2 regions of the Lysinibacillus sp. AR18-8 genome follow, and region 1 is predicted to be linked to the other one. Evidence: riboswitches for the same ligand, from Rfam matches in the RefSeq annotation. Region 1 holds a riboswitch; the other holds the start of a gene.
The links. A riboswitch is a leader RNA that binds a small molecule or an ion and turns the genes downstream of it on or off. The one in region 1 is predicted to bind cobalamin.
Positions count from the first base shown of each region.

Region 1 (7,877 bases):
TCTTCAGAGGAAGCTCTGATTGAAGTTGGATATATTGTTCAGTTATCGTAAAGTGCTCTTTTTTGATGACAGCTCGCTGTTGATAGTCTGTAGCTGCGGGCATCATTGTAATTTGAGGTTTTGGTATTTCAGGGTGAGCATATGTAGTCACCCGTGCTTGATAAACTTCTTCAATTTGGGAGGCAATTAATACTTCATGTGGTGCACCAAGTGCTCTCATTTGTCCGCTTTCCATTAGCAATAATTCATCACAATAAAGAGAGGCTAAATTCATATCGTGTAGTACCATAACAACTGTTAAACCGCACTCCATGGCTTCCTTCCGCACCATATCTAAAATTTGACGTTGGTGGGCAATATCTAAATGATTAGTTGGTTCATCCAGTAATAGTATTTCTGCAGTTTGAGCTAAGGCTTGTGCTACAAATACTCTTTGTTGTTCACCACCAGATAAAAATTCCATTGGTGTATGCTCATACCGCTTTACACCTGTTTGTAGCATAGCATGTTGCACAGCCTGTTCATCCTGCTCGGACCAACTCGAGAAAAAGCCTGTTTGATGTGGGTAGCGCCCCAGTGAAACTGCCTCTCTCACACTGTTCGAGAAAGCATTTGCATGTAGCTGTGGTAATACAGCCATTTTTTTCGCCAAAGCACGAGCATTATAAGAAAGAATATTTTGTCCATCAATCGAAATGGTTCCAGCAGTAGCTGGTAAAATACCACTCATTACTTTTAATAATGTGGATTTCCCGCTACCATTCGGCCCTAGAATGCCAAGAATTTTTCCTTTTTCAACAGTAAAACTAATGTCCCTGACGATTGGTACATCTTCATAGCCACCTGATAGATGTTCAACAACAATCATGCCCGTACCCCCTTGCTTCTTCGCTGCTTATAAAAAATATAGGAGAAAACAGGTGCTCCAATAAATGCCGTAATAACACCAATTGGTAGCTCTCTTGGCACAATGATTGTTCGTGCTACTAAGTCGCAAATAATGAGTAATGTTGCACCATTGAAAAAAGATAATGGTAATAAGTGGCGATGATCAGAACCCCAAATCATCCTTGTCATATGCGGCACCACTAATCCTACAAAGCCAATTGTGCCAGAAACCGCTACAGCTGCTCCAGTTAGCATGGAGCCACCTGCTAATATCAAATATTTACTGCGCTTCACATTAACACCTAAATGTTTTGCTCGCTCTTCACCATACAACAAAACATTTAGTTCTCGTCTTTGTGTCCATAGCATAATTGAACCTACAATCACAAATGGAATGATCATTTGGACATATGGCCAACCACGCATCGAAACAGAACCAAGTAGCCAGCCTATTACCTGACGTAATTCTTCACCAGATAAGGCAATCATTAATGAAATAAGGGAACCTAAAAATGAACTAAAAATAACACCTGTTAATATCAACGTTTCCATTTTTAATGAGCGGTCTACGAGTCTAGCAAAGCTCATAACAACTACCATCGTGATGATAGCACCAATCATACTGAAAATTGGCAGCGCATACAAACCGACAACAGGTATAGAAATACTAAAAAAGATCGTTAAAACAGCACCAACAGAAGCCCCTGATGAAACCCCTAGTGTATATGGATCTGCTAATGGATTTTTTAATAAACCTTGGAAAGCTGCTCCAGCAATAGCTAGAGATGCGCCTACTAGTCCCGCTAATAACACGCGAGGCAAACGAATTTTCCAAAAGATATTGGCGGCTGTTTCATCAACCGCCTTATTCCACAATACTTCTAATGGAATATGAACCGAGCCTATCGCTACGCCACACCAGATGCTAATAAGAAGAAGCGTACATGTTAATGTATAGGCTAGTGCTATTTTTTTCACTTAAATACCTCAGGATAGATTGCTTTTGCTAATTCTTCTAGACCTTCAGCTAAACGTGGCCCTTGACGACTTGTCGTACTTTCATCTACCTGCACAATCGCATTATTTTTTACGGCATTAATCGTATCAAAGCCCGCACGTTTTGGTATTTTCGTTAAAATATCTGGTACATAATGATATGTCACCACGATGACATCTGGATTTTTTGCGATAATTTGTTCTGCATCAATTTTATACCAATTATCGCCATCTACAGCTACATTCTCTGCATTGATCATTTCAAGCATAGCGTTCATAAATGTACCATTGCCAGCTGTATAAATATCTGGCTCATCTGATGCTTCAACTAACACTTTTTTGGGTTCAACATCCTTGACTTTAGACAAAACTTCTTCTACTTTTGCCTTCATATTAGCGACAATTTTTTCTGCCTCTGGTAATTTCCCTGTAGCACGTCCAAGTTGCTCAATTGTTGTATATGTTTCATTAAAGTCTTGTGCATTTTTTACAACAAATACTTTCAAACCTGCTGATTCAAGCTGTGCAATAGCCTCTTCTGAAAGAGACATGCTAGATTCGTGTGAAAAAACGATATCTGGTTTTAAGGCAATAATTTTTTCAATATCGTATTCCATACCGCCAACCTTATCCTTCTCAGCTGCCTCTGGCGGATAATCGTCGTTGTCCGTAACACCAACTATTTCATCATTTAAACCTAGTCCAAAAAGGATTTCAGTATTACTTGGAATAAGTGAAACAATTTTCTCAGGAGGTGCTTCAAGTGTAATGTCCTTACCAAGGGCATCTGTTATCGTCATTGGGAATGTTGCTTCATCCACCTGTGCTGTTTCTTGCTGTGTTTGCTGCTCGTTAGATGGCTTGTTATCTTTTGCTTCCTGCCCACAAGCAGCTAGCAAGCCTACTGCTAAAAATGCTGATAATCCTATTTTCCAAAATTTCTTCATGTGAATCCTCCTTCGTTGATCCGTGCGACATTTCGCTTTATTCTACATCAAAATAAAACCCCTCATCTTTGATCGATGAGGGGGCAAAATCGCACCAAAAAAACTGATACAAAATCCACCACCCTATCCTCGTAGGTTGTCATGTCGTTATAAAGGCAGGTCTCCTGGCTAGTGCTACTTGCGATTTTTCAAGCCTTCCCGAAATCTTCAGTGGCATCATTTGAAAAAACTCACACTTACAGTGGCGGGACCGCATCGGAATTACACCGATTTCCCTTTTCACTTTACTTAAGTAAAGAACCTTTATAATATTCAGTTGATTTCATTATACATGAAAATGAAAAAAGTCGCCTCCATTCAAGACGACTCCCCGGCCATTATACAATTTCAGAAAAGTATTGGACTGTTTTCATTTGAGCACCCATTTCTCTTAATGACCATGTCTGTTCTAAATAAACGTCCGCTAGTTTTTCATATTTCCCACCAAATTTATGTGCCCACTCAACCGCTATGACACTTTCATAAAGGTGAGCCATTTTTTCCGCCATACCCTTAGATTCAAAAGTTTTCGTTGCCTCGTCTAAAGCGCTAAAAATTTGCAGTTTCACAGACATATTCGCCAATTGTTCTTTAACGATTTGTACTAGTGAGCTGTCAGCTAATTTGTCTAATCGTTCCTCCATCTCCTGTACAAACAGTTCATGAGCATGAAACTTATCTACTAAACGAATGAGTTCTAAGGCCAAAATATTAGCCGTACCCTCCCACACCGTTAACACTTGGGCGTCTCTTAATAAGCGGGGCGTTACAAAGTCTTCTATATAGCCATTACCTCCGTGTAATTCAATTGCCTCACTAGCATAATGAACAGCTTGCTCTGCTGTTTCCTTTTTCATAATGGCAATATATAAACGATTCATAATAAGATCTTGCTGAGTTCCCTGTCCACTTGTCACTTTATCGTATAATTGGATAAGATCAAAAACTGTCGCTACTTCCACGTGCAACTTAGCTGCAAATTTCCCTAAAGTATCCTGAATCATAGGGTACTGTGTTAAGGGCTTGCCAAATGCATGTCGATTGCTTACATAATGTTTTGCCTCTAAGAAGCCGCGACGCATAATACCAATTGAAGCGACTGCATTACAAATTCTAGAGAGATTTAGTGCTTCTAGCATATAATAAATCCCTTTATTTTGCTCCCCTACAACATAGGCAAGTGCACCATCAAATTCTACCTCACCAGAGGGAACTGCCCGAACGCCTAGCTTATCTTTCAGTCGGCGAATACGTAAATGATTTGTTGTTCCATCTTCTTTGCGCCAAGGAACTGCAAACAATGTTAAGCCTTTGGAACCTGCTGGCGCACCTTCTAGTCGTGCTAATACCATCGCTACACCACACATGCCCGCATTGGATGCAAAATATTTTTCACCATATAGACGATAAGCAGTGCCATCCTTTCTCGCCTCCACCACATTTGCACCTACGTCAGAGCCCCCTTGACGTTCTGTTAAAAAGGTCGCACCTTCATATAAATCTGTGTCACCTGTTGCACACACATGTGGTAAAAAACGCTGCTTTACCTCTTCATCTGCATAATGATCTAATAGATAGGCAGTTGCCATTGTCAATGTTACTGGACAATAAAAACCGGGCTCTGCATGTGATAGCAAATAACCTTGTGCAAAGCTATAAACATAATTCCCCTTGTGTCCTAGCTGCGGAATATGCTTGTGTACATAACCTACAATCCCAGTATTATATGTCTCTTCAATCGTTTTTTTATAGCCATCATTAACCCAAACCTCTGATATCTCTTCACCATAGGCATCATATCTTTGAAGGCGAGGCTCACCCTGTCGATCTGTATGCTTTGCCCTCGCATCAATATCACCTGCACATAGCTCACCAAAATCTGTTAACTCTCGTTGGGCATAGGATAAAAACTCTTTATCTAACATCATTTCCACTATTTTTTGAAGCGTGTCATCTTCAGTAAAAAAGTTCGTAGTACGCATTGCTTCTTGTTGTAATACTTTCATGCTATCTCACCTCTTGCCCCTTTAAATTTTGTTTTAATATTTTGCCTGATGCATTGCGTGGTAGCGCTTCTACTTTTTCAAAAATACGTGGTATTTTAAACTTTGCAAGATGCTCCTCTAAATAAGCTTTCAAAGCTTCCTCATGGATGTCTTGTTTAGCAGAATACACCGCCTTTACAGTTTCCCCCCATTGCGGATGTGGTACACCAATTACCGCAACCTCGAATATACCTTCAAAGCTCAATAAACAATCTTCAATTTCTTTCGGATAAATGTTGACACCTCCCGAAATAATGACATCCTTTTTACGATCTACCATCCAAATAAAACCATCTTCATCCTTGCGAGCTAGATCTCCGGTTTTTAACCAACCATCAATAAAGGCTTCATTAGTAGCTACTTCATCCTTATAGTAGCCAAGCATGTTGCCCTCACCCAACAAGACAATTTCCCCCACTTCGCCTACATTTACATCTTCTCCACTGTCATTCACAATACGCAACTCTGTACCAAGTGGCGCCCGCTGACCAATACTTCCTGCCTTTGCTTCATGCTCCTTGCCAAATAATAATGAGCCACTTGGACCTGCCTCTGTTAATCCATATACACAAGTCAAATTATTTGTGCGGAATGCCTGCTGAATGAACCGAACCTCACTTTGAGATAACGGTGCCCCACCATAGACCCACCATTTCATAGAAGACAAATCTGCCGAATGTAGCCTTGGCAGTTGTGCCGTTAATAAATAAGCAACAGGTGCACCAAAGAAATGTGTTGTTTTCTCCTTTTCAATGGAATCAATGAATAAATCGGGTGTAAAAGTTGGTGTTAATACATTTGTTGAGCCTACCAATACACCCGCCATTAAAAATAAATGTAATGGTGCAGAGTGTGTTAATGGCATCATAAGCAAAATACGGCTCTCAGGCTTTACCTCCATTTCAACAGCTATCATTTGCGCCACTGTTAAAATATTACGGTAGCTAAATAACACACCCTTTGGTTTTCCTGTCGTGCCAGATGTATATAAAATCGTGGAAGGGTCATCCTCTTGTAACTGACAATCAATTGTTTGTGTACTAGCATTTTGAAGCATTGATTCATACTGATGCCATCCCACTTTTTCTTGACCTGTTTTAATTTTTAACGGAATACCGGCTAGCTGTTCAACTGCTGCAAAAATAGCCTCATGTACGACAATTGCCTTCGCCTCGGCATGCTGCGCCACGTACTCTACTTCTTGCAATGTAAACTTCGCATTGACTGGCACAACGATCGCTCCAATACGCTGAATAGCAAAGTAACTGACAACAAACTCTAAAACGTTTGGCATAAAAATTAAAACCTTATCCCCCTGCTTTACTCCCTGCTCTAGTAAAGCATTACTAAAACATGTCACCTGCTTATCTAAATCTTGGTAGGTTACTCTTCTGCCATGACAAATAACGGCTTCATTTTTCGGATACTTACGGGCATTACGTGCTAATAAATTGGAACTATTCATCTTGCATCTCTCCCTTTAAAGTCGCTAATTTTTCGCTAAACATGCCATGCATTTGTTGTAACTCATGCTTCATCTGCGTCAGCTCAGCTATTTTACTGTCAATCTCTTGAATTTTTTGTTCCCCGTATTCAACCGTTCGCTCTAATTGCTGAATTCCTGAGCGATCAAAATCAAATAGTAAAACCATCTCTTTGATTTCCTCTAAAGAAAATCCGTACCGCTTGCCTCTGAAAATAAGCTTGAGTTTCGCCAATTCTTTTTTGGAAAAGGTTCGTTGGTTGGTAGATGAACGATGGGGGCAAAGAAGCCCAAGTTCCTCATAATAACGTATTGTCCGCGTAGACACATTAAACTCCTTTGCTACCTCCTGAATCGTCTTCAAAACCATCTCCCCTTTCCTAATTGGCAACAGTATACCATTGACGTTAACGTAAACTTCAACAAAATTTTCGGAATTAACAGAAAAATAAAGTTTGGGACAGCTAATTTCCCACGGTTTATCCGTTTCTTTTGTCTTTCTATCCAACACATTCGGAACTTTATCTCTCATATTCAGCCTTCTATCCATTAAAAAAAGCCCCTAACACTTTTCATGTTAGGAGCCTAAAGTTTAATTACATTTTTTCAGGTGCAGATACGCCGATTAAACGTAATGCGTTCGCAATTGTTGTGCGGACAGCCGTAATTAATGCTAAACGAGCCTCTGTTAACTCTTTATTTGAAGCATCTAATACTTTTTCTGCATTATAGAAGCTGTGGAATGCAGCTGCTGTTTCTTGAATATAGTTTGCGATACGGTGCGGTGTGCGGTGTTTCGCTGCTTCCGCTACCACTTTCGGGAAATCACCAATCTTTTTCAGTAAATCAATTTCCTTTTCTGCTGTTAATAAATTGAGATGTTCTGTTGTAGCAGCAAAGCCTTGTTCATTTGCTGAACGTAAAATAGATGAAATACGTGCATGCGCATATTGTGCATAGTACACAGGGTTTTCATTAGATTGTGATACTGCAAGGTCAAGATCAAAGTCCATATGAGAATCGCCAGCTGTTTTTACAAAGAAGTAACGAACTGCGTCAAGACCAACCTCTTCTACAAGCTCACGCATAGTTACTGCATTCCCTGTACGCTTAGACATCTTGAATTTTTCACCGTTTTTATAAAGCTGAACCATTTGAATAACTTCCACTTCTAACGTATCTCGATCATAACCAAGTGCTTGAATCGCTGCTTTCATACGTGGAATATATCCGTGATGATCAGCTCCCCAAATATTGATTAATTTATCGAAGCCACGGACAATTTTGTCTTCGTGATAAGCAATATCTGGTGTTAAATACGTGAATGACCCATCATTTTTAATTAGCACACGATCTTTATCATCACCAAATGTTGTAGAGCGGAACCAAGTAGCACCATCCTCTTCAAACACATGTCCATTAGCTTTTAATTTATCTAAAGCTACTTCGATTTTCCCGTTTTCATATAGAGACGTTTCA
Region 1 covers NZ_MDGU01000008.1:110,365-118,241, forward strand. The annotation lists gene BFM98_RS07140 (adenosylcobinamide amidohydrolase) at 1-868, opposite strand, end outside; gene BFM98_RS07145 (FecCD family ABC transporter permease) at 865-1,866, opposite strand; gene BFM98_RS07150 (ABC transporter substrate-binding protein) at 1,863-2,831, opposite strand; cobalamin riboswitch at 2,969-3,151, opposite strand; gene BFM98_RS07155 (acyl-CoA dehydrogenase family protein) at 3,209-4,876, opposite strand; gene BFM98_RS07160 (class I adenylate-forming enzyme family protein) at 4,878-6,380, opposite strand; gene BFM98_RS07165 (MerR family transcriptional regulator) at 6,373-6,762, opposite strand; gene argS (arginine--tRNA ligase) at 6,995-7,877, opposite strand, start outside.

Region 2 (7,877 bases), on a different contig from region 1:
GTTTTTCCGTTTGCATCTAACACTCGAATAACACCATCCAACGCTTTTTCTGTTTGGAGTGAGAAGAAGACTTCGCGTTTCTGATCGTTATTCCATTCAAAATAGTCTTTATCACCAAATGGTATACCTGCATTTAAATATTGCGTTGCAACCCATTTCTCATCCTTTTTTACAAGAACAGATGGCTTGCTAGGTACTCCATTTACTAATTTTGAATCCGCATCTTCATCCACATGCTTATGATCAAACAATGTTAATGTATAAGGCTGAATCGATACTTGGCCAAGCCCCATGCTGTTGACTAGAATAAAATAGCCTCGATCCTTCTTCGCCTTAAACGATGTATTTACATCGTTTGTACCCATCATTCCAAGTAACATTTCAAGAATATTATCACCTAAGCCAAATGGAATTTCTGTCTCCATTTCTTTGGCATCAATCTTCATATTGCCGTTCGTATCTTCGATGATAGCTCCTGCAAATTTCAAGTCTTTTTGTAGTTCTTTAGGTAGCTGAGCTAATTGTTCATTTGTAAAGGGAACCGAAGAAAGAAGCAGACTCATGACTTCATCATTGCCTTGTTGCTTATAGTAATAATAATCTACATCATCTTGATAAATCAGGTGGTCTCTATAAGTAGTACCTGGTTGAATTTTTAGCGCTTTTGCTTCCTCATGATTGTTTGGATTGTACTCTGCTGGAATATCGCCTATTTTCTTTGTTTTCAATGTATAAGGCTCAGCAGATCGTTCTCCAGCATTGACAACGGCTACCACGTATGTTTTGTCCTTTTTCAATGGTATGACCTTTGCATCGTCTTCGTTACCAGCTGAACCAAGTAGTAGTGCCAGTATACCAAGGTCATTAGTTAAGGAAGAAACGGGAATTAATTCTTTTGTTTCTTCATCATATTCAAACACTGTACCTGTCGGCATTTGGTTCATGCCTTTCAAAAAGCTGAAGCTATAAAGGGCGTCTTCCTTCGCTTTAAATAAGAAATAATCCTCATCATAATCTGTTTGGAAATAAGCTTTTTGATCGTCACCTATTTCAAAGCGGATTGCCTGCTTAATGATAGGGTCAACATTTTCTAGGTTGCCTGAAGCCGTAGGATTCAATAACATACTCATCAGGCTGTCAATTTCATTACGTTTTTTTATGTTGTTTTCTATAAGCGGTAATTGGCTCTCTGGAACATTTTCTTCGATCATGGCTTCATCTACAGGTAGACCATCCTCATCAGGTGGGAGGGAAACTACTTCACCTTTTAATGTGTAAGGGATCATCGATTCGCTGATCGTTTCTTCTTTTTCGATGCCGCCACTAAAGAACATCTCCATAGAAAACTCGCTATTACTTTCATTAGATACACTTAAAACGTACTCTTGATCTGGAACAGCGTCGATAATCATACGAACCGGTTCACCTTTTGCTGTACCATAAGCGGTCTGCATTGGATAGGCTTCTTCTTCACCTTCATCATTTTCAGCTTGATCGATTTCTTCTGGTGGCACAGGATTAAAGTCATCTTTTAGATAAAGCTCCATAGAGGCAGTGACACCTGGAATTCCCGATAGATCAAATTGTAACGTCGTCGGTTTTTTGACAGAGAACGTGAAGTAATCTTGATCTTGTTGTTGATCTTTTGACAGTAATGTATAGTTTTTACCTGCTGTACTGTATGGGAACTTTTTAATAGGCTCCATCGTAGACTTGTCTATTGTATCAATTGGCAAGTCCTTCGTCGTTTGTGCTGTAAAAATGTAAGTAGATTTGCCTTTTAAACTATAGCTTCCATTATGATCTTTGACACCAATAACAAGCGTTCCCTTTTGATCTGCTTTAAATAGATAACCTTCTTTTTTTCCTACGCGAACATCATTGACATGGATAGGCTCTACATCTCCAATCCCGCTATTTGGGTAGAAATATAAATCAAAGGCATAGTCGTATTTGTCAGCGCCTTTTAATGTTAATTGAGCATATTCATTTTCTTCTAAATCGACTTTATACCATTTCTTTTCGTCTTGCTGTTCAAAAGCACCCTGTTCTGTATTTAGCTTATTTTTAGCAAGGATCTTGGCGTTCTTAATACGATCTTCCTTTGTCTCTGAATAATGCTTAGGCAATTTATTTAAATCAAATTGTAATGCTTTTACAGGATCAACTAATCCGTGACCATAAGTAAGATCATAGCCTTTCTCGCCCAAATCTTGTGCGGTCATTTCTAAAATCGCTTCTATTTGATGCGGTTTTAAAGATGGGTCTTTGGATTTAAGAAGAGAGGCGATACCTGCCACGACAGGAGAAGCCATGGATGTTCCACTAAACTTGACAAAAGATGATCCTTTCTTCGCATCATGAACGGTACTATAAATGTCTTCACCTGGTGCAACAATATCCACAGATGGTCCGTAATTGGAGTAGCTTGATAGTTTGTTGCGTTCGTTTGTTGAACCAACACTAATGACACCTTCGAAAGAAGCGGGGAAGGAATATTCATCTGTCGATTCATTTCCTGCGGCCGCCACAATTGTAATCCCACTATCAATCGCCTTCTGAACGGCTTCCTTCATCAGGGGAGATTCACCATAGCCTCCTAGACTCATATTAATGACGTCAACGCCCTGCTCAATTGCATAAAGAATACCCTGTGCAATAATGAAATCATTAGCACCTTCTTTGCCGTTAAATACATCAATTGGCAGTAACTTTGCATTCGGATTAATCCCATGCCCACCTACGCCATTATCTTTTGCTGCGGCGATAATACCTGCCACATGTGTTCCGTGATCGCCTGAATAGGTAGTATTAGCAGGTGCTGCTGCATTATAGGGTGGGAGTACTTGTGACTTTAGATCGGGGTGTTTAAAATCTACACCAGAATCAATGACAGCAACTGTGACATCATGGTTGCCTGCTAATTCTAGTGCCTTATCCATTTGCAGTAAGTTTAAATGATACATCTCTTGTTTTTTAGGATCAGCTTCTTTATTAAAAGAATGATAGATGTAACTAGGAGATACACTTGATATTCCGTTTTGCTTTAAATAGTAAGAGACGGCTTTTTCGATCGATACGCCTTTATTTAGTTGTACAACATCATACCCTAATGAAGGAATGGAGCGGATGACCTTGGAGCCAATTTTTTTATGTACGTTTTTATCAAGACCTGAATGCTTGATAACAATTGTATCCTTACTCATCCATTTTTCTTCATTCTTCTCTGTTTGTTTCGCACTGTTTGCCAGCATGTTTTTCGCTTTATGCTGAGGTGCCTCAGCAAAGGCAGAAGCAGCAGGAACCATGAGTGCAGCAGATGCTACAACAGCGACTGATTTTTTATACCAACTTTTCAATTGTTATCTCTCCTTGGTGTTATAAATTAAATCTCGACTATATTAATACGGACAAAGATTAGAAAAGTTTCGTAATGGAGGAAAATTTTTCTTTGCTATTTTAATTTTTGGTAGGTATAACGAAAAAACCTAGCATTATTAAAAGCTTTAGATCTGTTCTATTAATTGTTGTAGCTCCTGCTTGGAACGAGGGATGTTGATATTTTCCTGCAATAGCTTCTTTTTTTGCAAAGCTATGACCATTTCAAAAATCCATGGACGTTCAAGATGCGCGCGATGTAACAATTCGTCTTCATAAAACAAGGTGATTGGATCACCGTTATAAATAATTTTTCCAGCCTCCATAACAATGATTAGATCTGCCCATTCATAGGCGAGAGGTATGTCATGGGTTGCTAGTAAAATGGTTCTCTCACCATCATCTAATTTGGCTAAGTATTGTAATACTTGTGTAGCATAATAATTATCAAGACCTGCTGTTGGTTCATCTAACAAAAGGACAGAGGGCTCCATCGCTAAAACACCTGCCATTGCTACACGTTTTTTCTGACCTACGCTTAAAAAATGAATGGGTTTATCAAGCAAATCTTCCACTTCGGTTTGCGCAACGGCCCATGCTATTTTTTCTTCCGTTTTTTCAGTAGACCAGCCGAGATTCAATGGGCCAAATGCTATATCTTGCTTGACGGTCCCTGAAAAAAGCTGATGATCTGCATTCTGAAAAACAATGCCGACTTTTTGGCGTAGGGCCTTTAAAGCTTTTCGACTATATTCCAGATCGTTGCCTTCGAATACAATCGTTCCAGCTGTAGGTTTTAAAATACCGTTAAGATGCTGAAATAAAGTCGATTTTCCTGCGCCATTATGTCCGAGTATGGCGATTTTTTTACCTTTTGGAATGTCTAATGTAATATCTGACAACGCCTTCGTACCATCCGCATAGGCATAAGATAATTGGTTGAGTTCAAAATAAAATGCTGTCATGTAAAATACCCTCCATATATGATGAGGACTAGTAAAATAGCTGCCATGCCTAGCCAATTTTTCTTGCTATAAGAGCCCATCTCTTGCCAGTAGACGGCCTCGCCTCCACGTGATTGCACGGCATTGTTGAGCTCTCGGCTACGCTGAAACATTTCCACAAATAATGTCACAATAAGCATGGAGACAGAGCGTAGCCATTGCATCGGTGAATGATAGCCAAGACGTGCTTGCTGGGCGAGATGTATATTTTGCATGCTTTCTAAAAACATAAAAATAAAACGATAGATTAGTTCGACGAGCTCCACTAATAAAGAGGGGAGTCGCCATTGTCGTAGCACATAACATATTCCTTGTACGGAAGTGGTTAGAATTAAAAAGTATAAACAACTAATGCTACCAAGGACAATAAAGAACAGCTGTTGCGCTGCTAACACACTTGCATTCCCAATAAAGACAGCCCAATTCCTAAATGTAAACGACCAAATATGGGCAGGGAGTGTATTCGTTGATGATGTAAAGGAAAGTAAAATAGATACGAGACTTGTTAATAAGAAAAAGCTAGGTAGCAATAATAATTTGCCGTAGTATGCAAGCGGAATTTTTGCACCTAAAATGATAAAAGCACTCATTACAAAAAATGTAATGAGTGAAAGTCGTTCATCTCTCATGATGAGCGTTATGAGAAGTAGTCCAAGTGAAAATATCATTTTTTCTAGCGGATGAACGGACGCTAGCTTATTCAGATAGGCATACTTATCAATGAGTAACATAATGGTTAACCTTCTTTGTGTTTGCCACGCATATAGCCGATGAAGTAGCCAATAAAGCCAGCTCCTATAGCTGCCTGTAGCACGAATAATAAGCTTTCGATTTCACCACTTGGTGGCTCCCATAGACTTTCAAACCATGGTTCATATTCCGCATTAATTTCACCAATAGCTGCTTCTGCTTCTCCATCAGCACCACCAAATTCAGCACCTTTTTGTATGAATAAGGGAATGATGGCTAACAACACAACAATTGCTAATAACAATAAATTTTTCTTCATTTGTTAATGTGCCTCCTTTGTTGAGAAAACACGTAACGTTTTTAATTCGCTAACATTGTATTTTTTCAAGAAATTCATCACAATGACCGTTAAAATTCCTTCACTCACTGCTAAAGGAATTTGAGTTAAGGCAAAAATACCTGCAAACTTTGTAAAGGATGCCATAAAGCCTCCAACCTCTGAAGGAAAGGCTAGTGCTAGTTGTACAGAAGTCACAATGTATGTACCTAAATCACCAAGCATAGCTGCAAAGAATATGGCTAGTGAAAATGACAACCCTACTTTTTGAGCCCCTTTAAAGACAAAGTAAGCAATAAAAGGACCAACAATAGCCATAGAAAAGGCATTAGCCCCTAAAGTTGTAATTCCTCCATGAGCTAATAATAAAGATTGAAATAATAAAACGATTGTTCCAATTACACTCATTGCTAGAGGGCCAAAGAGTACTGTCCCAAGTCCTACACCAGTTGGGTGAGAGCAACTACCTGTAACTGAAGGGATTTTTAGGGCGGATAGCACAAAGGCAAAGGCTCCTGAAAGCCCCAAAAGCATTTTTGTTTCAGGATTTTCATCAATGGTTTTTCGAATAGAACGCAATCCTAGAATGATAAATGGGATAGAGATCACCCACCAAAAAATAGCCCATTCGATTGGTAAAAAACCTTCCATGATATGCATGGCAAAGGCACGTTTTGGCACGATTAAAAAGGCCAGTAAAAAATAACTAAGTTTCCACCATGATAATTTCAAAAAGCTTTCCTCCTAACTAATTAATAGATTTTTAGAATATTGCGTGCGTAATTAAAAAAAGCACTTCTCCTTAGGTGGAAAAGTGCATAGCTAAAAAAGCAAATAACAGTCTCATCTGCTAAGCCGCACACCTATCCTCGTAGGTTGAAACGATCACTTATTTTTCGGCAGGTCTCCTGGCTCTAGTTCAATGCTTTATAGGTCTTCCCATCCGTTAGACAGTGACATATTCTATAAAGCTCCCTATTACAGTGGCGGGACCGCGCCGGACTCAAACCGGCTTCCCTTTTAAGCAAAATGACAAGCACTTTGCACCGAAAAAAATTCAAATTGTGAGATTTCACGACAAAGTGTAACATGAATTTCCATAAATATGCTATACCTTTTATGAAATTTTTTTAATTAAAGGTCAACGGTGAATATTCTGATAAAATTTTGTGCGCAAATTATATAGATTGTATAAATTTCATACCTAGTTCCATTCAAAATTGATAAATTTGTCATAAATTTTTAAAGAAATATTGAAATTTTAAAATAATAAGATATGATAAAGACAGTTTTCTATTTAAAATTCTAATAAAAATTTCATATAAAACGTCAATAAGTGCTCGAATAGCTCGAGATAATAGGGAAATTGGTGAAAATCCAATACAGCCCCCGCTACTGTAATAGCTGATGAAATCGCAAAGCCACTGGTGCAAACTTGGGAAGGTGCGACAGTAAAATGAAGCTTAAGTCAGGAAACCTGCTTATTTGATTGTGCATGCAAACTTTTCGGAGGGAGAAGTTGAAGCGAAAGCGGGTACCTGTATTTCATTCTATTCGTTTTTATTTGGCTTCTACAAAACCTTTACTCTTCGTTATAGAGTAAAGGTTTTTCTTTTTCCAAAAAGCAAATGAGGGGAGACAGAAGATGACAACTTGGAATTTAGAGGGGATGAAAACACATCTCTTTATTTGCAATGGCAGTAGCTGCATGAAAAAGGATGGGGAGGAAATTACCTTAGCCATTCGAGATGAGATACAGCGGCAAGCACTCGATCAGGAAATACATACGACAAGAACGCGCTGTAATGGACGCTGCAAGGATGCTTGTGTGGTAATCGCTTATCCTCAAGGAAACTGGTATCGTGTGCCATCAACAGAGCATGCTAGAACACTAGTACAAGATTTACATCATGAATCCTTATACAACGAACATGTCTTTACACTTCGTGAAGGTACATTACAGCGTACTGCTCAAACAACTGCTATTAAAGGGATCGAAAAGGTGAAAGAGGGGTAACAACATGGCGCAAAAAGGAAAAATTTTCGTAGTAGGCTTTGGACCTGGAGATTTTAAGCATATTACGACACGTGCAGTAGAGGCTTTACAACAAAGTGATATGATTATAGGCTATAAAACCTATGTAGAGCTGATTCAAGATTTAGTAAGTGCAAAATCGATTGTTAGTACAGGCATGACAGAAGAAGTGTCGCGTGCACAGGAAGCCGTTCGTCAAGCCGAAGCAGGGAGCATCGTCTCAGTAATTTCGAGTGGTGATGCAGGCGTCTATGGCATGGCAGGATTAGTCTATGAGGTGTTAATTGAGCTAGGCTGGACAGAAGCAACAGGAATTGAAGTTGAAATTGTTCCTGGGATTTCTGCGATTAATTCATGCGCTAGCATACTTGGTGCACCTATTATGCATGATGCTTGTACAATCAGTTTGAGTGACCATCTAACACCTTGGAAT
Region 2 covers NZ_MDGU01000001.1:93,306-101,182, forward strand. The annotation lists gene BFM98_RS00450 (S8 family serine peptidase) at 1-3,359, opposite strand, end outside; gene BFM98_RS00455 (energy-coupling factor ABC transporter ATP-binding protein) at 3,507-4,343, opposite strand; gene cbiQ (cobalt ECF transporter T component CbiQ) at 4,340-5,113, opposite strand; gene BFM98_RS00465 (energy-coupling factor ABC transporter substrate-binding protein) at 5,119-5,391, opposite strand; gene BFM98_RS00470 (energy-coupling factor ABC transporter permease) at 5,395-6,141, opposite strand; cobalamin riboswitch at 6,291-6,475, opposite strand; cobalamin riboswitch at 6,727-6,908, shown strand; gene BFM98_RS00475 ((2Fe-2S) ferredoxin domain-containing protein) at 7,055-7,426, shown strand; gene cobJ (precorrin-3B C(17)-methyltransferase) at 7,431-7,877, shown strand, end outside.
Region 2: it holds a riboswitch for cobalamin, as region 1 does, so the genes downstream of both, BFM98_RS00470 (energy-coupling factor ABC transporter permease) here and BFM98_RS07150 (ABC transporter substrate-binding protein) in region 1, are expected to answer to the same signal.